Regions from separate parts of the Chromobacterium rhizoryzae genome, predicted to be linked through region 1. Evidence: predicted binding sites of a transcription regulator. Region 1 holds the regulator's gene; each other region holds the start of a gene.
What was found. Region 1 encodes NrdR, which represses ribonucleotide reductase genes. Its sites were predicted from a motif close to AAANACNATATATNGTNTTT; they were not measured.
Positions count from the first base shown of each region.

Region 2: a site for NrdR is predicted at 3,345-3,364, ahead of JC616_RS03000 (ribonucleoside triphosphate reductase). Genes of this name have one in related genera too.
Region 3: a site for NrdR is predicted at 5,563-5,582, ahead of JC616_RS12990 (ribonucleoside-diphosphate reductase subunit alpha). Genes of this name have one in related genera too.

Region 1 covers NZ_CP066126.1:3,920,952-3,927,909, forward strand. The annotation lists gene JC616_RS17720 (nuclear transport factor 2 family protein) at 1-204, shown strand, start outside; gene JC616_RS17725 (hypothetical protein) at 258-905, opposite strand; gene ribD (bifunctional diaminohydroxyphosphoribosylaminopyrimidine deaminase/5-amino-6-(5-phosphoribosylamino)uracil reductase RibD) at 1,130-2,254, opposite strand; gene JC616_RS17735 (GNAT family N-acetyltransferase) at 2,258-2,797, opposite strand; gene nrdR (transcriptional regulator NrdR) at 2,857-3,315, opposite strand; gene glyA (serine hydroxymethyltransferase) at 3,443-4,690, opposite strand; gene JC616_RS17750 (hypothetical protein) at 4,986-5,573, shown strand; gene JC616_RS17755 (pirin family protein) at 5,782-6,483, opposite strand; gene JC616_RS17760 (LysR family transcriptional regulator) at 6,676-6,958, shown strand, end outside.
Region 2 covers NZ_CP066126.1:646,236-653,193, forward strand. The annotation lists gene JC616_RS02990 (LuxR family transcriptional regulator) at 1-436, opposite strand, end outside; gene JC616_RS02995 (anaerobic ribonucleoside-triphosphate reductase activating protein) at 715-1,422, opposite strand; partial or broken gene nrdD (anaerobic ribonucleoside-triphosphate reductase) at 1,403-1,510, opposite strand; gene JC616_RS03000 (ribonucleoside triphosphate reductase) at 1,603-3,315, opposite strand; gene JC616_RS03005 (LysR family transcriptional regulator) at 3,932-4,897, shown strand; gene JC616_RS03010 (NAD(P)/FAD-dependent oxidoreductase) at 5,072-6,364, shown strand; gene JC616_RS03015 (GGDEF domain-containing protein) at 6,366-6,958, opposite strand, start outside.
Region 3 covers NZ_CP066126.1:2,855,588-2,862,545, forward strand. The annotation lists gene JC616_RS12965 (hypothetical protein) at 1-532, opposite strand, end outside; gene JC616_RS12970 (hypothetical protein) at 743-2,257, opposite strand; gene JC616_RS12975 (outer membrane protein assembly factor BamD) at 2,400-3,191, opposite strand; gene rluD (23S rRNA pseudouridine(1911/1915/1917) synthase RluD) at 3,190-4,293, shown strand; gene pgeF (peptidoglycan editing factor PgeF) at 4,283-5,038, shown strand; gene JC616_RS12990 (ribonucleoside-diphosphate reductase subunit alpha) at 5,689-6,958, shown strand, end outside.

The DNA of each region.
Region 1 (6,958 bases):
GACAATCTGCTGGCCGACGGCCGCTGGCACGTGGTGGCGCAGGTAGACCACGGCGAGGCGCGCTTCTTCGCCAATTCCCTGTTCACGCTGGAACACGGGCTGATCAGCCAGATCGAGGAATACTGGGCCAGCGCCGAAGCGCCGCCGGCCTGGCGCGCGGGCTTGCCGGGCCGGGCCAGGCTGGAAGCCGCGCAGCCGGCTTGAGGCCGCGGGAACGGAAGCGTCGGGGGATGAAATAGCGGGCCCGTCGGTCCGCCTCAAGCCGCCGGCTGGCCGGCGTTGCGCGCCTGGGCTTGCGGGAATTGGTGCCAGTAATAGAAGTACTCGCGCACCAGCAGCAAGAAGGTGTTTTTCAGCTCCGCCTCGCGCAGATGCAATAACACCGCGTCCACCATCATGCGGAAGCTGTCGCCCTGGATGGGCTGGCCGTCCAATAGATAGAGCAGGGATTTGAGCAGGCGCTCGCGCAGATGGATGTCCGGCTCGGACATGCCGTCCTCGAACAGCTTGCCCAGGTAGAGGCCCAGCGACGGCGGGAAGCGGGAGAAGCCGTCGCGCTCCATCCGCGTCAGCAGCCCTTCCCAATCCGTCTCCAGCCACACCCGCACATTGCGCACCGAAAAACCGCTGCGCGCGGTGATCTCCACCACTTTCTTGGTATCGCCCAGCCAGAAGTAATAGAACTCACGGGTACAGGTCAGCGCCAGCACCTGCTCGTCCGGCGAGCAGGCCTGCAGCAGGCGTTCACAAGGACCGCGGAAGCCTTCCGCGTTGCGCTCGACGCCGTCCAGCCAGGGCAACAGCAGTTCCAGAATGCGACGCCTTTCGTCGATCACCTGAGCCGGCGCACCCTGACGCGCCAACAATCGCATATAAGCTTCCAGCGCCGCCTTCAAATCGCTCATGCCCTTTCCCCAGCCCTCCCGGATGCCGCGACTGCCCCGAATGCGAAAGCGAGCCGTTCTTGGCGGCCCGTCCTGAGCGTGCGTTCGCGCCCGCCGTCACGCGTCATGCGCACAGCGGGCGAACTGCTCTTATTTTCGGACAGAAATGTTGCAGACTCCAGACGGGATTCGCGGCGACGCGGTCATTTTCCCAAGCGCGGAGGCCATCCTCGCCTTGTCTCGCCCTAGTTCGCGGGACCTTGAGCAGCCGCCAAGACCGGCGTCAGGCTCAGGCGCAAATCCGCGCCCACCATGCGCGCGTCGCGTATGCTCAGCCGCTGCTTGTCGGCCAGGTCTTCCAGCGGCGGCCAGGCGAACAGGCCGCGCGCGGCATCGCCGGCCAGCGACGGCGCCAGGTAGAGGACGATCTCGTCCACCAGCCCGGCGCGCAACAGCGCGCCGTTGAGGCCGGCGCCGGCTTCCACCATCAGCATATTGACGCCGCGTTGCGCCAAGGCCGCCAGCAAAGCCGGCAGATCGGCATGGCCGTCGGGCAGCCGCGGCAAGCTCAGAAGCTCCGCGCCGGCGCGGTAGGGCTCCAAGCGCGCAGCCTCGTGATCGCAAGTGGCCAGCAAGGTGGCGCCGTCCTGATAGATGCGCTGTTCCGGCCGCGTGCGCAGATCGCTGTCCAGCACCACCCGCAGCGGCTGGCGCTCGCAGGGGACTTCCCGCACCGTCAGTTGCGGATCGTCGGCCAGCACGGTGCCGCTGCCGGTGAGCACCGCGCAGTGTTCCGCGCGCAGACGATGCACGTCGCGCCGCGCCTCCGGGCCGGTGATCCATTGGCTGCGGCCGTTGAGCAAGGCGGTCTTGCCGTCCAGTGTGGCGGCGGCCTTGAGCGTGACCCAGGGACGGCCGCGCTCCACGCGCGACAGAAAACCGCGATGCACTTGCCGCGCCTCGGCCTCCATCAGCCCGGCGTCGGCGGCGATGCCGGCGGCGCGCAGCATGGCCAGACCGCGGCCGGCCACTTCATGGTAGGGGTCCACCATCGCCGCGGCCACCCGGGCCACGCCCTCGTCGATCAGACGCCGCGCGCACGGCGGGGTGCGACCGTGGTGGCTGCACGGCTCCAGCGTCACGTAGGCGGTGGCGCCGCGCGGGGACAGGCCGCGCGCCAGACAGTCCTTGATCGCCTGGATTTCCGCGTGATCGCCGCCCACTTCCAGGGTGGCGCCCTCGCCGATCACCGCGCCGTCGCGCACCAGCACGCAACCCACGCCCGGATTGGGCGCGGCGCGGCGGGTGGCCTCGGCGGCCAGCCGCAACGCGCGCTGCATGTGACGATGGTCATCGGCGGAATAATTCATGATTCATTGCTTCCATTCTTGAGCCAGCAGGCTGTACTGCCTGGCGTCGCAATAGCGGCCCTGCAACAACAAGTACTCGCGCAGCACGCCTTCATAGCGGAAGCCCAGCCGCTCCGCCACCGCGCAGCTGCGATGATTGTCCGCCGCCGCGTCTATCGCCACCCGGTGCAGACCCAAGGGGCCGAAGGCTTCGGCCAGCAACAGGCGCAGCGCCGCCTGCATCACGCCCTGCCCCACCTGACGGCGGTCCAGCCAATAGCCGACGAAGGCGTGGCGGTTCAAATCGTCGATGGCGTGCAGATCGCAAACGCCGGCCAGCGCGCCGTCGCGCAATACCAGCCAAGTATAGGCCTTGCCGATCTGGCGGCCGACGGCGGCGGATTCCAGAAAAGCGCGGGAGTCCGCCTCGGAGCGGGTCAGGGGCTCCCACGGCATCCACGGCCGCAGCGCGTCGCGGTTGGCGTTGATCAGCGCGAACAGCGCCGGCGCGTCGGACAACTCCGGCGCGCGCAGCGAAACATTGGAAGGCAGGGGTTCTACCATGGAGGGCACCCGCGATGACGGAAGAATAGAGCAGTCTACTCCAGCCGCCCGCCGGTCGGTCAATGCGAAGACTTCTGGATTTCCTTGATGGCGTCGGAAAACTCGGACACATCCTGAAAGCTGCGGTACACCGAGGCGAAACGCACATAAGCCACTTTGTCCAGGCGCGCCAGTTCGTTCATCACCATTTCGCCGATCTCGCGGCTGGAGACTTCGCGCTCGCCCAATTGCAGCAGCTTGTGACAGATGCGGTCTATCGCTTCGTCCACCAAGGCGGTGGGTACCGGGCGCTTGTGCAGCGCGCGCAGGAAGCTGGTTCGCACTTTCTCGATGTCGAATTCCGAACGGTGGCCGGCGGTTTTCACCACCTGCGGCATGCGCACGTCGGCGGTTTCAAAGGTCGTGAAACGCTTCTCGCACACCGGGCAGCGCCGCCGCCGCCGGATGCTGCTGCCGTCCTCACTGACGCGGGAGTCGATTACCTGAGTATCGGCATTGCCGCAGAACGCGCATTTCATGACTTAATCCTAAGGGTTCCAATGTAGGGATGTTATCAGCAATGCGCAGTCAAGTTAATGCCGCTATCGCCCGCCCATGAAAAAGACGCCCCTGGGGGCGTCTTTCAGCGGCCGAGACCAGCTTGGCTTATTTGGAGTACACCGGGAAACGATGGCACAGCGCGGTGGCTTGCTCGGCCACGCGGGCGATCAGCGCGTCGTCGTTCGGGTTGTCCAGCACGTCCGCCACCAGATTGGCCACCTGGATGGCTTCGGCTTCCTTGAAGCCGCGGGTGGTGATGGCCGGGGAGCCGATGCGGATGCCGGAGGTCACGAACGGGGTTTCCGGGTCATTCGGAATCGCGTTCTTGTTCACGGTGATGTGGGCGCGGCCCAGCAGCGCGTCGGCCGCCTTGCCGGTCAGGCCCTTGGCTCGCAGGTCCACCAGGAACACATGGCTCTCGGTGCGGCCGGATACGATGCGCACGCCGCGCTCGCCCAGGGTCTTGGCCATGATGGAGGCATTCTTCAGCACTTGTTCCTGATACACCTTGAACTCGGGCAGCAGCGCTTCCTTGAAGGCCACGGCCTTGGCGGCGATCACGTGCTCCAGCGGGCCGCCTTGCAGGGTCGGGAACACATTGCTGTTGATGCTCTTCTCGAACTCGGCCTTGGCCAGGATGATGCCGCCGCGCGGACCGCGCAGGGTCTTGTGGGTGGTCGAGGTCACGAAGTCGGCGAACGGCACCGGGTTCGGGTAAACGCCGGCGGCGATCAGACCGGCGTAATGCGCCATGTCCACCATGAAGTAAGCGCCGCATTTCTTGGCGATCTGACCCATGCGCTCGAAGTCGAAACGCAGCGCGTAAGCGGAAGCGCCGCCGATGATCAGCTTGGGCTTGGTTTCCATCGCTACGCGCTCCATGTCGTCGTAGTCGATTTCTTCCTTGTCGTTCAGACCGTAGGCGACGATGTTGAACATCTTGCCGGACAGGTTGGCCGGGGAGCCGTGGGTCAGGTGGCCGCCGTGGCCCAGGTTCATGCCCATCACGGTGTCGCCCGGCTTCAGGATGGAGAAGTACACCGCCTGGTTGGCCTGGCTGCCGGAGTGCGGCTGCACGTTGGCGTATTCCGCGCCGAACAGCTGCTTGACGCGGTCGATGGCGAGCTGTTCCACCACGTCCACGTGTTCGCAACCGCCGTAGAAGCGCTTGCCCGGGTAGCCTTCGGCGTACTTATTGGTCAGTTGGGAGCCCTGGGCTTCCATCACCGCGGGGCTGGTGTAGTTTTCCGAGGCGATCAACTCGATGTGATCTTCCTGGCGTTGACACTCGGCCGCAATGGCGGCGGCGAGTTCGGGGTCGAATTTGGCAATCGTCTGGTCAGCAGCGAACATCTTTGACTCATCCATCAAAGGGTTAACGATGCGGGCATTCTACACGAAATGCCGGAGCGAAATCCTTAACGTGAAGCAATTGCGAGAGGCAACGACAAGCCCCTGCGCGCCACTTCCATCGCCCCCACACCCCACCGATAAAGGGACAAAGCCACAGCGATTTGCAGCCCAGCATTGGATAAAGCAACAATGCCAAGCGCCCATGGATCGCTTTGCAAGGGCTACGACCTTGCTTGCATCTCACTCTTGTGGCAAGCGCCCTCTTCCAATGGTTCGTCTCAGTGGAGAAAGATGAATGTTTTGGCTGGAGCAAAACCAAGCCATGCCCACGGAGTGGTTCGCAGGTGCGCCCACGCCGGATCAGCGCTCCGCGTGGGTGGGGAATATCTACCGTGTCCCCTTAGCCCATCATGCCGATGGCTTCTTCGAAGTCGTGCCATTTGTTTTTAGCGCCTACCGCTACCTAATGTATTTTGCCAGCCTAGCGGGAGAAGTGCCTGGAGACGATGAGCAGGAGGTACGTGACTTTATCCGGACTTGGGCGCATGACTTTGAACCCGATATGCGCACAAGCCGGTTGGTAAAGTTCATGCGAGCCGACGCTATCAGCCGCGACCATATCTACGAGCCGGCCTCATGGCGCCTGGACAACCCCCGCCAAATTTTCAGTTTTGGGCAACATTTACTTGAAATTGTTGTCTACCATAGTCGGCTTGTAGCTGAAACAAGGCAGTACTTTTACAAGCCGGCTCCGGGGCTTGGCAGGTTCTATGATAGAGTTTGTCACTGTAATCACCTGCTCATACAAGAACTGGGTTTTAGCGCCATCCACAACGCGGGGCTTGAGGATACGGGGTATATCGGCTATGAAAAACAGCGTTAAATCACCCAATGCCAAGAAGCGGGTCTATGTGTCCCAGAGCACCGCCCACAGCTTGGCTAAGCTAAGCCATGATCTCGGTGAGGCTTGTTCCAAAGGAACTGTAGTCAAGGTGGAATCCAACCCACCATCATCGAAGAAACCGCCAACGCGCAAACTGCGCGTGGTTTGAAAAAAGCGCCGGACACCCGGCGCTTTGTCTTTCATTCCCTCACTCTCGGCTATCCACCAGAATCAGCTCGGCGTCTTCGCTGGCGACGATGCGCAACAGCGCTTCATCCTTAATCGCCGCGCCGTCGCGGGCTTGCAGCGCCACGCCGTTGACTTCCGCCCGGCCGCGGGCCAGCACCAGATAGCCGCGGCGCTCCGCGCCCAGCGGATAGTCCGCGCTTTCGCCGGCTTTGAGGGTGGCGCCCAGCACGCGGGCGTCGGCGCGGATGGGCAAGGCCTGATCGTCGCCGTCCATGCCGCTGGCCAGCGCGACGAAGGCGCCGGAGCGGTCCGCCTTGGGAAAGGGCTTGCTGCCCCAGGACGGGTCCCCGCCGCGCCGCTCCGGCATGATCCAGATCTGGAAGATGCGGGTGTCGACGGCTTCCAGATTGTATTCGGAATGCACGATGCCGCGGCCGGCGCTCATCACTTGCACGTCGCCGGCCTCGGTGCGGCCCTGGTTGCCCAGATTGTCGCGGTGGCTGATCGCGCCTTCGCGGACATAGGTGACGATTTCCATGTCCGCGTGCGGATGCGGAGGGAAGCCGGTGCCCGGCGCGATGACGTCGTCGTTCCACACCCGCAGCGCGCCCCAGTGCATGCGCGCCGGGTCGTGGTATTCGGCAAAGGAGAAATGGTGCTTGGCGTCCAGCCAGCCATGATGGGCGCCGCCCAAGGCGGCGAAGGGACGATGCTCGATCATATGGTCCTCCGATATTGTGGCGAGGCGCCGCCTGCGCGGCGACGCGTCCGATGCAGCCACTATACGCAGCGGGCCAGGGGCTGATAAGCCGAGGGATCGAATAGCATTCTTTCCATTTTTGATGCAATCAATGCGCCATACTGATTTTTGAACGCTAAAATTGGAATCAATCTATCCAACTCCTGCCTATTTATGAAACGACTGCCCGATCTGGAAGCCTGGGCGATTTTCGCCAAGGTGGCGGAATGCGGCTCCTTCGCGCGCGCCGCCGCGGAGCTGACGCTGTCCCAGGCCACGGTGTCCAAGGCGATTTCCCGCCTGGAAGCCCGGATGAAAACCATGCTGTTGCACCGCAGCTCGCGGCGGCTGTCCTTGACCGAGGCCGGCCACGCCGCGCTGGAGCGGGCCAGCCGCATCCTGGCGGAAGGCGAGGCGGTGGAGGCCGACATCGCCGAGCAATCCTCCAGCTTGCGCG
Region 2 (6,958 bases), 2.1 Mb from region 1:
TGGAGGCGGCGCTGAAGGTGACGCCGCTTTCCAATCCTACGGTGGCGGCCTCGGCGATGAACTTGCGTTCTTCCTTGCCCTTGGCACGGCTGAAGCGCTCTTGCCACTGCACCGGTCCGCTGCCCAGATGGATCTTCAAGATGGGATCGTGCTGGGCGTAGTTTTCCTCCATGTAATGCTTCAGCCATTCCGTGGGATAGCTGACATTCAAGACCCGCTCCAGCCGCTGAATCTGCTGGTGCTGGTTGATGCGACCCAGCGCCAGCACCATGTGCTCGGAAGGCGCCTGGCTGAGCAACATGTCCAGAAACCCCCTGAGCTCGGCTTCGGTTTCGATTTGTCCGGCAAGGTGAATCCATTCCAGCAACGTCCATTGCTGACTCGCGGACAAGCCGCTGGGCAGCGGCCGTGCTATCGCGGAATTTGAGATGACCATGAGCAAATCTTTCTTGATCTTGTGGTTTTACGCTGCTGGATAGTAGCCCACATGCAAAAGGCATGGGAAGCGCTAACTCCTTGTTCTGGTGCCAAGAACAGCGACTGTTGCATTCGTCGCCGACATTATAACAAATTGCCTGTCCAAAAATCCGTAAGTAGAAATAATTATATTGATCAATGACTTATTTGGTGCTATTTGGCGGGGGACAAACTAGGCGGGAAGTTGGGGCGTCATAAGGAAGACGCCGGGACAAGCTTGGAAAACTGGACCTTCTGTCAGTGTTCCCGATAACTGAAGCGCTGGAACAAAGGCGCGATCTCTTCTATCAGTTGCGGCGCGGGCCAGCCGGCCGGGGCTGGAGGCAGGGCGAAGGAGGGCGGCGGACGCAGTTGCTGCCAGTGATAGTCGGCGACGCCCAGCGCCGCCAGCCGCCGCGCCAGCGCGGCCAGTTGGATCTCATTGTGCCAGTGCGGATGTATGCTGCTGCGACATTCAAAATTGCTGTTGTTTTGCAACAAACAGTGCAGCGAGGCCTCGGTCTGCTCGCCGCTGCGGGGCAAGCCGGTCAGCGCCGGATAGGCGCCGAAATCGGTCTTGATGTCCAGGCCGACCCAATCCAGCAACGGCAGTACCCGCCGCAAGCGCTGCGGATACGCGCCGCCGGTATGCAGGCCGGTGGCGAAGCCCAGCGCCCGGGTCTGTTCCAGCAGCGCCGGCAGCGCCGGCTCCTGCAGCGGTTCGCCGCCGGAGAACACCACGCCGTCGAGCAGGCCGATCCGGCTTTGCAGCCAGCGCAGGGTGTCCGGCCAGCGGGTTTCGCCGTTTTGGCGCCGCAGCAGGTGGGGATTGTGGCAATAGCCGCAGCGCCAGGGGCAGCCGGCGAGAAAGACCACGGCGCACAGTTTGCCCGGCCAGTCGCAGCTGGAGAACGGCGTCAGCCCGCCGATGCGGGCTGCTGCGGGGTCAGCGGGCGGCGTGTTCACTGAAGCAGACCCGTTCGTCGAATTCTCCGCGTTTGCCGATATTGAAAGACTGCACCGGGCGGTGATAACCCATTACGCGGGTCCAGACTTCGCAGCGGGTGCGCTGTTCGTCGTTGAGCGGGGCGGCGTCTTGGCCGGGGAGGTGGGTGGGGGAGTCATGAGCTTTCCTTTCTTAAGGGCTTATGAAGGCTGGCGCGCCAGCAGTTCCGCGTCGCAGCGCGGGCAGAATTCATGGTGACCGGACAGATAGCCGTGCTTGGGGCAGATCGAGAAGGTCGGGGTGACCGTGATATAGGGCAGGCGGAAGCGGGATAGCGAGCGGCGCACCAGTTCGCGGCAGGCGTCGGCGCTGCTGACCGCCTCGGTCATATAAAGGTGCAGCACGGTGCCGCCGGTGTATTTGCGCTGCAGCTGTTCCTGGCGCTGCAGGGCCTCGAAGGGGTCGTCGGTGAAGCCCACCGGCAATTGGCTGGAGTTGGTGTAATAAGGATGGGCGTCGCTGCCGGCCTGCAGGATGCCGGGGTAGCGTTTGCGGTCTTCCTTGGCGAAGCGGTAGGTAGTGCCTTCCGCCGGGGTGGCTTCCAGGTTGTACAGGTGGCCGGTGCTTTCCTGGAACTCCACCATGCGCTGGCGGATGTGATCCAGGTAGTCGCAGGCCAGTTGGTGGCCTTCCTCGCTGGTGATGTCGATGCGGTCGCCGCTGAAGTTGCGGATCATTTCATTGATGCCGTTGACGCCTATGGTGCTGAAATGATTGCGCAGCGAGCCCAGGAAGTGACGGGTGTAGGGGTAGAGGCCGTCGTCTATCCGCGCTTGCACTTCGCCGCGTTTTTTCTCCAGCGCGTCGCGGGACAATTCCAGCAAGCGGTCGGTTTCGGCCAGCAGCGCGGCGTAGTCGCCGGCGAAGCGGTGGCCCAGACGCGCGCAATTGACGGTGATCACGCCGACGGAGCCGGTTTGTTCGGCGCTGCCGAACAGGCCGTTGCCGCGCTTGAGCAGTTCCCGCAAGTCCAATTGCAGCCGGCAGCACATACTGCGCACCATCTGCGGCTCCAGGTCGGAGTTCACGAAGTTCTGGAAATAGGGCAGACCGTATTTGGCGGTCATCTCGAACAAGAGATCGGTGTTTTCGCCGTGCCAGTCGAAGTCGCGGGTGATGTTGTAGGTGGGAATCGGGAAGGTGAAGGAGCGGCCCTTGGCGTCGCCGGCCAGCATCACTTCGATGTAGGCGCGGTTGATCATCGCCATTTCGCGCGCGCAATCGCCGTAGCGGAAGCTCATTTCCTCGCCGCCTATCACTGGAATCTGCTCGGCGATGTCGTCCGGGCAGGTCCAGTCGAAGGTCAGATTGGTGAACGGGGTCTGGGTGCCCCAGCGGCTGGGCACGTTGAGGTTGTAGATCAGTTCCTGGACGCACTGGCGCACGTCCGCGTAGCTCAGCCCGTCTTTTTTGACGAAGGGGGCCAGATAGGTGTCGAAGGAGCTGAAGGCCTGGGCGCCGGCCCACTCGTTTTGCAAGGTGCCGAGGAAGTTGACGATCTGGCCGCAGGCGGAGGACAAGTGACGCGGCGGTGCGGATTCCACCTTGCCGGGAATGCCGTTGAAGCCATTTTGCAACAGGGTGCGCAGCGACCAGCCGGCGCAGTAGCCGGACAGCATGTCCAGATCGTGGATGTGAAGATCGCCTTGGCGGTGGGCGAGGGCGGCTTCCGGCGCCAGCACCCGCTCCAGCCAGTAATTGGCGGTGAGTTTGCCGGCGATGTTGAGAATCAGGCCGCCCAGGCTGTAGCCCTGATTGGCGTTGGCGTTGACCCGCCAGTCGGCCCGGTCCAGATATTCGTCGATCGCGGAGATGGCATCCACCATGGCGGTGGGCGCGGAGGCTGTGCTCATTTCTATATCTAGTGAAGTTATCGAATGAGCGCCACTATAAATTGTGTTTTGTGCGCTGTGTGGCTGAGGTGGCGATAACTTGACGCGGATCAAGCGAGGCGCTTTTGACGACGGCGAAGGCTGGATTCCGGGGCGAAAACCTGGCCATTGGGAGCGCAATGTCATGTTGTTTGCGACAGCGCATGACTTATGCTGGATTGGGGCCGGCTGTGGCGCTCAAGGGCGACGCGGGCGGGGCTGCGGCATATTGTTGCCAACTTGATGCTGTTTCATTGAGTCTGTTGCAACAAACTCATGGCATTCAGACTGAATCAGGTGCATACTTGGATTGCATAGAAAATAGGGCAATGTATTTTCAACTAAGCTGTAAAACTATATGACAAAGTGCGCTCCGCGAGCGGTGCAGTGGGGAAGCTGCGGTCGGTTCTGTTCCTGGCGTGGATTTGTCCATGAAGATGCATTCACAACAATTTGCAAGTTCTTCTTTAATCATCAAAGGGTATGGTGTACCCTTTTTAAAGAGATACTACTTAATAATGTTATCAGCATTGTCAAATCCAGGGCGTCCGTCCGGGCGTGAAGGGTAGGCGATGCCGAGCCTGGAACATCCCTGATTATGGACACCTTAAAAGCATTGATGGTCTTCATGACCACGGCGGAAAACGGCAGTTTCTCCGACGCCGCGCGCAAGCTGGGCGTATCGCCGGCCGCTATCAGCCAGAGCATCGCCCGGCTGGAGCAGGAACTGGAGGTTCGCCTGTTCAACCGCACCACGCGCCAATTGACGCTGACCGAGGACGGGCGCCGTTTCTACGCCCAGTGCCGCGGGCCGGTGAACAATCTGGATTCGGCGATCAATCAGTTGAAAGCCAGCCGCGACGAGCCGGCCGGCCATCTGCGGGTCAGCATGCCCAACTCCTTTGGCCGGCGTTTCATCCTGCCCATCATGGGCGAGTTCTGCGAGCGCTATCCCAAGGTGCGGGTCTTCTTCGGCCTGGACGATCATTTCAGCGATCTGATCGAGGACGGCTACGATGTGGGCGTGCGTTCCGGCATGATGCCGGACAGCCGCATGGTGGCGCGCAATCTGGCGCAGATGCCGCTCTATGTGGTGGCTTCGCCCGGCTACTGGGATTTGCACGGCCGCCCGAGCGCGCCGGAGGAGTTGAGCAACCACGATTGCATCAACTTCCAGTTCCCCACGTCCGGCCGTCTGTTCAAGTGGGAGTTCGACCGCAAGGGCGAGCGGATTCCGCTGGAGGTCAACGGCACGTATACGCTGAACGAGATGGAGGCGGTGGCCGAGCTGGCGCGGCTGGGCATGGGCGTGGCTCAGTTGCCGGGCCATGAGGTGGTGCATCTGATCCGCTCCGGCGAACTGGAGCCGGTGCTGACCGATATGGTGTCGCTGGAGCGCTCTATCTACATCTGTTTCCCGCATCGCGACCACATCGCGCCGCGTACCCGGGTCTTCGTTGATTTCGTGGTGGAGAAGTTGGCCGACCATCCGGACATCATGGCGGACCTGCCGGGCCTGGACTTGAGCGCCAAGCGCAAGGCGGCCCAGAAAAACGCGATCTGATCCCGTCTCCGTCTGAACCCGAAGCCAGCGCTTGCGCTGGCTTTTTTCATGTCTTTTTTGTCGCCGCGACCCATCCTTTCTCCCAGGTGTTGTTAAATATAATGAGCGCGTGTATTGTATTTTTATACCAATCATGAACGGACGCTCCGCGTTCGCTTCGCCAAGGAGACAGCCATGAACGCGCCGGCCAGACTGGAACACACGAGCTCTTATTACGCCGCATCCGCCCATCCGTCGCCGGAGCGTCCATCTTTGCAAGGGGCGGAGCAGGTGGACGTCTGCGTGATCGGCGCCGGCTATACCGGGGTGTCCGCGGCGCTGCATCTGGCGGAGCGCGGTTATCAGGTGGCGGTGTTGGAGGCGGCGCGGGTGGGCTGGGGCGCGTCGGGCCGCAACGGCGGGCAGATCGTCAACAGCTATAGCCGCGACATGGACGTGATCGAGCGGCGGCACGGCAGGGCGGCGGCCGAGGCGCTGGGCGCGATGGCTTTCGAAGGCGGCCGCATCATCCGCGAGCGCATTGCGCAATACGGCATTCAGTGCGATCTGAAAACCGGCAATGTGTTCGCCGCCTTCACTCAGAAGCAGCTGGACGAGCTGGCGGCCAAGAAGCGGCTGTGGGAGCGCTACGGCCATACCGGCCTGCAACTGGTGGACCGAGAGGGCATGCGCGGCATCGTGGCGTCGGACCAGTACGCCGGCGCCTTGTTGGACAATTGGGGGGGGCATATCCATCCGCTGAACCTGGTCTTGGGCGAGGCGGCGGCGCTGGAGTCGCTGGGCGGGCGGATCTTCGAGCAGTCGGCGGTCTTGAAGATTCATCCGGGCGGCCGGGTGCGGGTGGAGACCGCCGGCGGCGAGGTCAGTTGCCGCTTCCTGGTGGTGGCCGGCAACGCTTATCTGGGCGAGTTGCTGCCGGCGCTGGCGGAGAAGAGCCTGCCCTGCGGCACTCAGGTGGTGACCACCGAGCGTTTGCCGGAGGCGCTGGCCAAGAGCTTGCTGCCGGGCGATCACTGCGTCGAGGATTGCAACTTCCTGCTGGATTATTACCGGCTGACCGCCGACCACCGGCTGTTGTACGGCGGCGGCACCGTGTACGGCGCGCGCGATCCGGGCGAGGTGGAGCGGCTGATTCGCCCCAAGATGCTGAAAACCTTTCCGCAGTTGGCGGATTACAAGATCGAGTTCGGCTGGACCGGCAATTTCTCGCTGACCCTGTCGCGGCTGCCGCAGGCCGGGCGCATCGGCGACAATGTCTATTACTCTCAGGGTTGCAGCGGCCACGGCGTCACGTATACCCATTTGGCCGGTCGCTTGCTGGCGGAAGCCATCCACGGCGACAGCCGGCGCTTCGATCAATTCGCCGGTCTGCCGCACTATCCCTTCCCCGGCGGACGCGCGCTCCGCGTGCCGATGCTGAGCATGGGGGCGTGGTGGTACGGGCTCCGGGACCGTCTGGGGCTGTGAGTTATTCGTCGGGGGCGAGGCGGCGTTCGCGGCTGGCGCTGCCGGCTTCGCCCACCGCCCGGTTGCGGCCCGCGTTCTTGGCCGCGTACAGATACATGTCGGCGCGGTGCAGCAAGGTTTCCGGCATATCGTCCACGGTCTGGGTGGCCACGCCTATGCTGGCGCTCAGGCGTTTCACCGCCGGCAGCTCGGTCTGAGCCAGCCGCTGGCGGATATCGTCGGCCAGCGCCAGCGCGCCGCTTTGCTCGGTCTCAGGGCAAATCACCAGGAATTCGTCGCCGCCCCAGCGCGCCACCGTGTCCAGCTGGCGCGCGCGTTTTTGCAGCAACTGGCCAAAAGCGGCCAGCACCTGATCGCCGGCCAGATGGCCGTAGTTGTCGTTGACGTCCTTGAAGTGGTCGATGTCCAGCAGCAGCACCGAAAACGGCCGCCGGGTACGGTAAGAGCGCTCGGTTTCGCGCTCCAGTATGGTGTTGGCCTGGCGGCGGTTGGCCAGACCGGTGACCGCGTCCTGGCCGGCGATGGTGTTGAGCTCTTGCAGCATGGCGTGGGATTCGCGGGCCCGGCGGTAGGCGAACAGCGCCAGCGACACGG
Region 3 (6,958 bases), 1.1 Mb from region 1:
CGTACACCCAACCGGGGTTGCGCCCGCCCGTGCAGCTTTCCACCGTTGCCGATTTGTAAGTGCAGAACGCCTGACCGGGGTTATTGACGTTGTTGTACGTCTTGCCATCCCAGCACACCGCTATCGTTCCCGCCGTGGCCAGCGCCTTGGAAGGCAAGCTGGAGCCATAACTCGCGTTCACGTCTCGACCGGCGCAATCTCCAATCCCCTTCTCCTCCCAGGCGAACTCCTTGACGGGCGCCGCGGCGTACGCCTTGCCGGTATTGACGCCGCCGACGCATGCGGCGCGGCTGATGTTCTTATAGGTGCAGAATGCAACGCCGGGGCTATTGCGGTTCGAATACGTCTTTCCGTCCCAACATACGGCGGTCAGTCCGCTTGCCGCATAATGATTATCGGGAACGCTGCCGCTGGTGCTGCCCACATCCCGCCCCGTGCAATCCGTCAAGCCCGTGTCCAGCCATTCGAAATCCGCCGCGCTTGCGCCGACGGCAAACAATGCCAGGCTAATCGCCAACACTCTCTGTTTCATATTTCATCCACCCTGATAGTCGGTTAAAACGCGCCACGCCCTCGATCGAGGCGCGCAAGCCAGAATCATAGCCATGGCAAGAAACATTCAAAAACCAGAATATTCACAAAACATAACGAATTGACCCAAGGCATCCCAAAGGATTGGGCTTACAGGCGGCGCGGACCATCAAGCACGCCTGCGATCTCACGGACAAGCACCAGCCGGGTCTTAATCCAAAGGCCCGAACAGGCAGGTATGCGTATCCTGCCCCGCGGCCACCACCTTGCCGTCCCCGGACATGACGATGTGGCTGCTGCTCCGCTCCTCGCCCGGGCAGAACAGGCGCTGCGTCTTGGGCGCGCCAAAGCGCCAGCGCAAAGTCGCGTAGCCGCCCTGCTCCGGCTGGGTGGAGATGCCCGCCACCACGCGGCCGTCCTGACTATAAGCGGTCAGCGTCAGATCGCCGATCACCGGCGAGAACGGCGCCAGCTTGCCGTTTTCCAAGCGCAGCGGGTGTTCTCCGTCCGTAGCGGACGCGCTCAGCCATACGCGGCGGCCATCCTCGGAAACCGAACGCAAGAACATCCCAAGGCTCTCCTTGCGGGTTTCCGCGCGCACCGCCGCCTCCAGATCCGCCTCGCCCTCCGGCGAGATTTGCACGAAGGCGCGCCTATGGTCGTTTTCCCGGTCAAAGGACACAAAAACCGTGCGCCCGTCCGCGGACAAGCCCTCCAGCACCGACTTGGCGCGGATCACGCTGACGCCCTCGCCCGCACGCCAACGCACGGCGTCGCTTTCCGTGACGATCTTCCCGTCTGCGCCGCTCATGCCGGCCCAGGCCAACACTTGCGCGTCGCGCTGCGCGTCATCCATCTTGCCTTCCGCCTCGACCGGCCACGGCAAGGGTTCGCGCCGGCTTGGCTTGCCCTCGTCCGGATTCCAGACAAAGCCGTGCCACACGCCGGAGTCGGCATGTTTGAAGTAGCCGGCCACATCGCCGCGCCCCAGATGGACGCCGGAAACATGCAGCTGAGTCGCCGCGCCATCGCTCATCAGCGGGCTTTCGTTCATGAAATCTTGCATGCGCCGCATCCGCCGCAGCGTGTCCAGATCGCCGCGCAGGGCGATGCCGGCCGTTACGGCCCCATCCGCGCTCAGCGCCAGCGGCAGGCTCATGGGCTCCGGCAACAAGCTGAAGCCCTTGCCCTCCACCCATTGGAAGCCGCGCGGCATGGCTCCTTTATCGCTCAGCAGCCAGCCAATCACCGTGCGGCCGTCGGCGCTGATGTCGGTGACGCCGGACAGCCAGGCCTGGCCGGCAGGCACCAGCGTTTCCAACGTCCCGCCGCGCCGCCAGCGCACCGCCTCCAGCTTGCCGTCCCGGCCGCTTCCAAAAGCCAAGGTCAGGCCGTCTCGCGACATCGCCACATAGCTGGCGGTGAAATAGCCGCCCTTGGGCAAAGGCAGGGCCGCCTCCGCGCGCCCCTGACGCAAGCTCAGGCCATTGGCCGAACGCAGCGCCCACAGCTCATGCCAGGGAAAACGCAGCTTGAGCGCGTCGATCAAACCCATGGCGGAATCGTTCAGTTCGCCGCCGCCGGCGCTCAGCAGCTGCGCCGAGCCGTCGTAGGACAGCTTTTCCGGGTAACGCGCCTTCAATAGGACGAAGTCTGGTTTTGCGGCGGCGGCAAGCGGCGCGCACAAGACGGCCAGCCCCAATAGGGAGGCGAAGGTTTTGGACATGACTAATTATGATTATCAGCTTAAAGGGCGAAACCATATCATCCCGCAGGCATTGCCCTCAAACCCTTGCCCCGCTGCGCCTGCGCGACATCAAACAAAAAGCCCCCGGATTCCGGGGGCTTTCAAACCATTTAAGGTCGGCTTACTTCCACAGCTTCCACCACGGCATGTCCTCGATGGACCAGCCTTCTTTCAGGTATTCGCTATTAGGGTAGTTCAGCGCCAGCACGCGCTTGGCGTCGTCGCGCAGCTGCGGCATGGACAGCTTGTCGTAAGCCGCCACCATGATGCCCAACGCCTCTTCCGGATACTTGGTGTTGGCGTAACTCTTCACCACGCCCTGGGCGCGGTTGGCCGCCGCCAGGTAAGCGCCGCGCTTCATGTAATAACGGGCCACGTGCATCTCGTTGCCGCCCAGCGCGTCCAGCAGCCGCTCCATCTTCTTGGAGGCGTCTTCCTTGTAAATGCTGTTGGGGAAGCGCGTCACCAGCTCGCGGAAGGCGGCGAAAGCCTCGCGCGCGGCGCGCGGATCGCGCTCGCTCATGTCCTGACCGGCCCATTTGGCCAGCAGCCCGGAATCATCGTTGTAAAACACCAAGCCTTTCAGATAATAGATGTAGTCCAGGTTTGGATGGGTGGGATGAAGCTTGATGAAACGGTCGGCGGAGGCGATGGCCTGCTCCGGCTCATTATCCTTGTAATGGGTGTAAGCCAGGTCCATCTGCGCCTGCTGGGCGTAGCGCCCGTAAGGGAAACGCGCTTCCAGCGTTTCGTAGAGCTTGACAGCGCGGGTATAATTGCCGCTGTTCAACTCATCATGCGCTTCCGAATACAGCTTTTCCACGGTCCAGCCGCGAGTCTCATCGTAGGTTTCCGTGGTTGCACAACCGGCAAGCCCCATCACCAACATTGCAGCGACAACGTATCTTTTCATGACTGATCCTTACTTTGACCCGGACGATTATAGCGACATCTCGGAAAACGAGGTATCCGCTACACAACAACTTGATGTTCCGCTGTCGCTGTGCGGCGAACGGCTGGACGCCGCGCTGGCGAAATTGATGCCGGAATACTCCCGCAGCCGGCTGACGCAATGGATCAAGGACGGCCATGTGCTGCTGGACGGCAAACCCGCCGCGCCCAAGACCAAAGTGCTGGGCGGCGAAAAGCTGGACGTCACCCTGATGCGCAGCAACGAGGAGATGGCCTTCCAGGCGGAAGCCATGGACCTGCCCATCATCTTTGAAGACGATCATATCCTGGTGATCAACAAACCGGCCGGTTTGGTGGTCCACCCCGCCTCCGGCAACTGGAGCGGCACCCTGCTCAACGGCCTGCTCCACCACTGCCCGGCGCTGGCCCAGGTGCCGCGCGCCGGCATTGTGCACCGGCTGGACAAGGACACGAGCGGCCTGATGGTGGTGGCCAAGACGCTGCCGGCCCAGACCGAGCTGGTGCGCCAGTTGCAGGCGCGCACCGTCAAGCGCATCTACCGCGCCATCGCCGACGGCAACGTGCCGTTTGACGGCACCATAGAAACCCAGATGGGACGCGATCCGCACAACCGCCTGAAAATGGCCGTGCTGAAGTTTGGCGGCAAACAGGCCATCACCCATGTGCGGGTGCTGGAACGCTTCGCCAGTCACTCCTACATTGAATGCAAGCTGGAAACCGGCCGCACCCACCAGATCCGCGTGCACATGCGCGAGGCCAACCACCCGCTGGCCGGCGATCCGGTCTACGGCAACCTGCGCCACAAGATGGACGAAGGCGTGGCCGCCGTGGTGAAGACGCTGGGCCGCCAGGCGCTGCACGCTTACTCCCTGACCCTGGTGCACCCGGCCAGCGGCGAAGAACGCAACTGGAAAGCCCCGCTGCCGGACGACCTGCGCCACCTGCTGGACGTGTTGCGCGGAGACGGCGACACCGCCGACGCCGCGCCGCTGCCGCAATTGCAGGACGAGCCGGAAGACGAGGATTGGGACGAAGAGGACGATGAAGACGACGGCGACGTGGAGGTGATCTATGTCCGCTGAGCTGCCCGCCGAACAAGCGCCGGACTGGCTGGAGGCCGACTGGCCGGCGCCGCCCAATGTGCGCACCCTGATCACCACCCGCAACGGCGGCGTCAGCGCCGCGCCCTTCCACAGCCTGAACCTAGGCCAGCACGTGGGCGACGACCCGGCCGCCGTGGCCGCCAACCGCGCGCTGCTGCGCCAGCAACTGCCGGCGGAGCCGGCCTGGCTGAACCAGGTGCACGGCGTGACGGTGCTGAACGCGGCCGAGGTGGGCGCCCAGCCGCCGGACGCCGACGCCAGCTTCAGCCGCCAGCCCGGCGCGGTGTGCGCGGTGATGACCGCGGACTGCCTGCCGCTCCTGCTGTGCAATAGCGAAGGCACGGTGGTGGCCGCCGCCCACGCCGGCTGGCGCGGCTTGTGCGAGGGCGTGATAGAAGCCGCCGTGGCCGCCTGCCAGGAACGCCCGGCGCGGCTGATGGCCTGGCTGGGCCCCGCCATCGGCCCGGACGCCTTTGAAGTGGGCGCGGAAGTGCGCGCCGCCTTCATGGAACGCGACCCTGCCGCCGCGACCGCCTTCAGCGATATCGGCGACGGCAAATTCCTGGCCGACATCTACGCGCTGGCGCGTCAGCGCCTGAACGCCGCCGGCGTGGAACAGATCTACGGCGGCGAAGAATGCACGGTGATAGACCGAGCTCGCTTCTTCTCCTACCGCCGCGACGGCCAGACCGGACGTATGGCCAGCCTGATCTGGCTGGAGTAAGAACCTGTTTACGATCTAAGAGCGTGTTTACGATCTCGCGAGCAAGAGCGAGACAAGGCGAAAACGGCTGAGAAAGCGGAGTGTACATACGGTACATGAGCATTTCGAATCCGGTTTCAACGCCGTATCGCCGACGCGCAGCAGATCGTAAACAGGTTCTAAGCCACCCTCCCCACAACCCCGCCGCCCGCGGGGCTTTTTATTGACCGCGCGGTCGGACAGGCCAAAAACCCAACACACCAATTACGCACCAATTTCCGCCAGCGCGACGCCGTCCGCGCCCTGATGCAAATCCACAACATCTAGTGGCCCGCGCCGCCCTCCCCGCTGCGGCTTGTTTCAGCAAGGTTTCCTGCCTACAGAGTGAAATGTGTCGGCCGGCCAAAAAAAATCTCAGGCCCCGCAAAGCCAACAACCACGGGCTTTCGCCCCTCGTCCGCGCCAAAACAGCCATTAAATCTTCCGCTGTCAAGACTTGTACTGCCCCATACTCAACACTAGAATTTGGGTGTTCCGCGAGCTACAAACAATACATATTGTGTTTACCCACAGCTCGCGCACAGCTTTTCAACAGATTTGTCCACAGCCGGCCTGCCCCTCGGGAAACGCAGCAACGGAAGGACGCAACCACCCACCTTATCGAGGGCTACATGCAATTGACCACCTTTGAAGGGCAGACCGCCGCAGAACTCGGCCGCGCAGCCGCGCCCAAGGCCGATTTCAGCCAGTACAAAACCATCCGTCGCAACGGTGCGGTGGTGCCGTTCGAGCCCGTCAAGATCTCCATCGCCATGACCAAAGCCTTCCTGGCCGTCATGGGCCATCAAGGCGCCACCTCCGCCAGCCTGCGCGAAAAAGTCGCCCAGCTGAGCGAACAAGTGGCCAGCGCCCTGATGCGCCGCAAGCCGGAAGGCGGCGCCATCCACATCGAAGACATCCAGGACCAAGTGGAACTGTCTCTGATGCGCTTTGGCGAGCATGATGTAGCCCGCGCCTACGTGCTGTACCGCGAACAGCGCGCCCAAGAGCGCGCCGCCCGCGGCGAAGCGCTGACCCAGGTGCAGATCAACGTGGTGCGTAAAGACGGCCGCAAGCTGCCGCTGGACATCGCCCGCCTGCGCGCCACCATCGAATCCGCCAGCCAGAACCTGGCCGGCATCGATATCGACGCCATCCTGAGCGAAACCCTGAAGAACATCTACGACGGCGTCAGCGAAGACGAAGTCAACAAATCCGCCATCCTGGCCGCCCGCTCCATGATTGAGCAGGACCCGGCTTACGATTACGTGACCGCCCGCCTGCTGCTGAACAACATCCGCCTGGAAATCCTGGGCGAAGCCGTCAGCCAGGAAGAAATGGCCAAGCAGTACGCGCTGTACTTCCCCACCTTCATCAAGAACGGCATCGACGCCGAACTGCTGGATGAAAAACTGGGCGAATACGACCTGAAAAAAATGGGCGCCGCGCTGGACGCCAACCGCGACCTGAAATTTGGCTACCTGGGCCTGCAAACCCTGTTTGACCGCTACTTCCTGCACGTGGACGGCAACCGCATCGAAATGCCGCAGGCCTTCTACATGCGCGTGGCCATGGGCCTGGCGCTGAACGAAGTGAACCGCGAAGAGCGCGCCATCGAGTTCTACAACGTGCTCTCCAGCTTCGACTTCATGTCGTCCACCCCCACCCTGTTCAACTCCGGCACCCGTCGCAGCCAGCTGTCCAGCTGCTACCTGACCACCATTGCCGACGACCTGGACGGCATCTACGAAGGCATCAAGGAAAACGCCCTGCTGTCCAAGTTTGCCGGCGGTCTGGGCAATGACTGGACCTCCGTGCGCGCCATGGGCTCCCACATCAAGGGCACCAACGGCAAATCCCAAGGCGTGGTGCCCTTCCTGAAAGTGGTCAACGACACCGCCG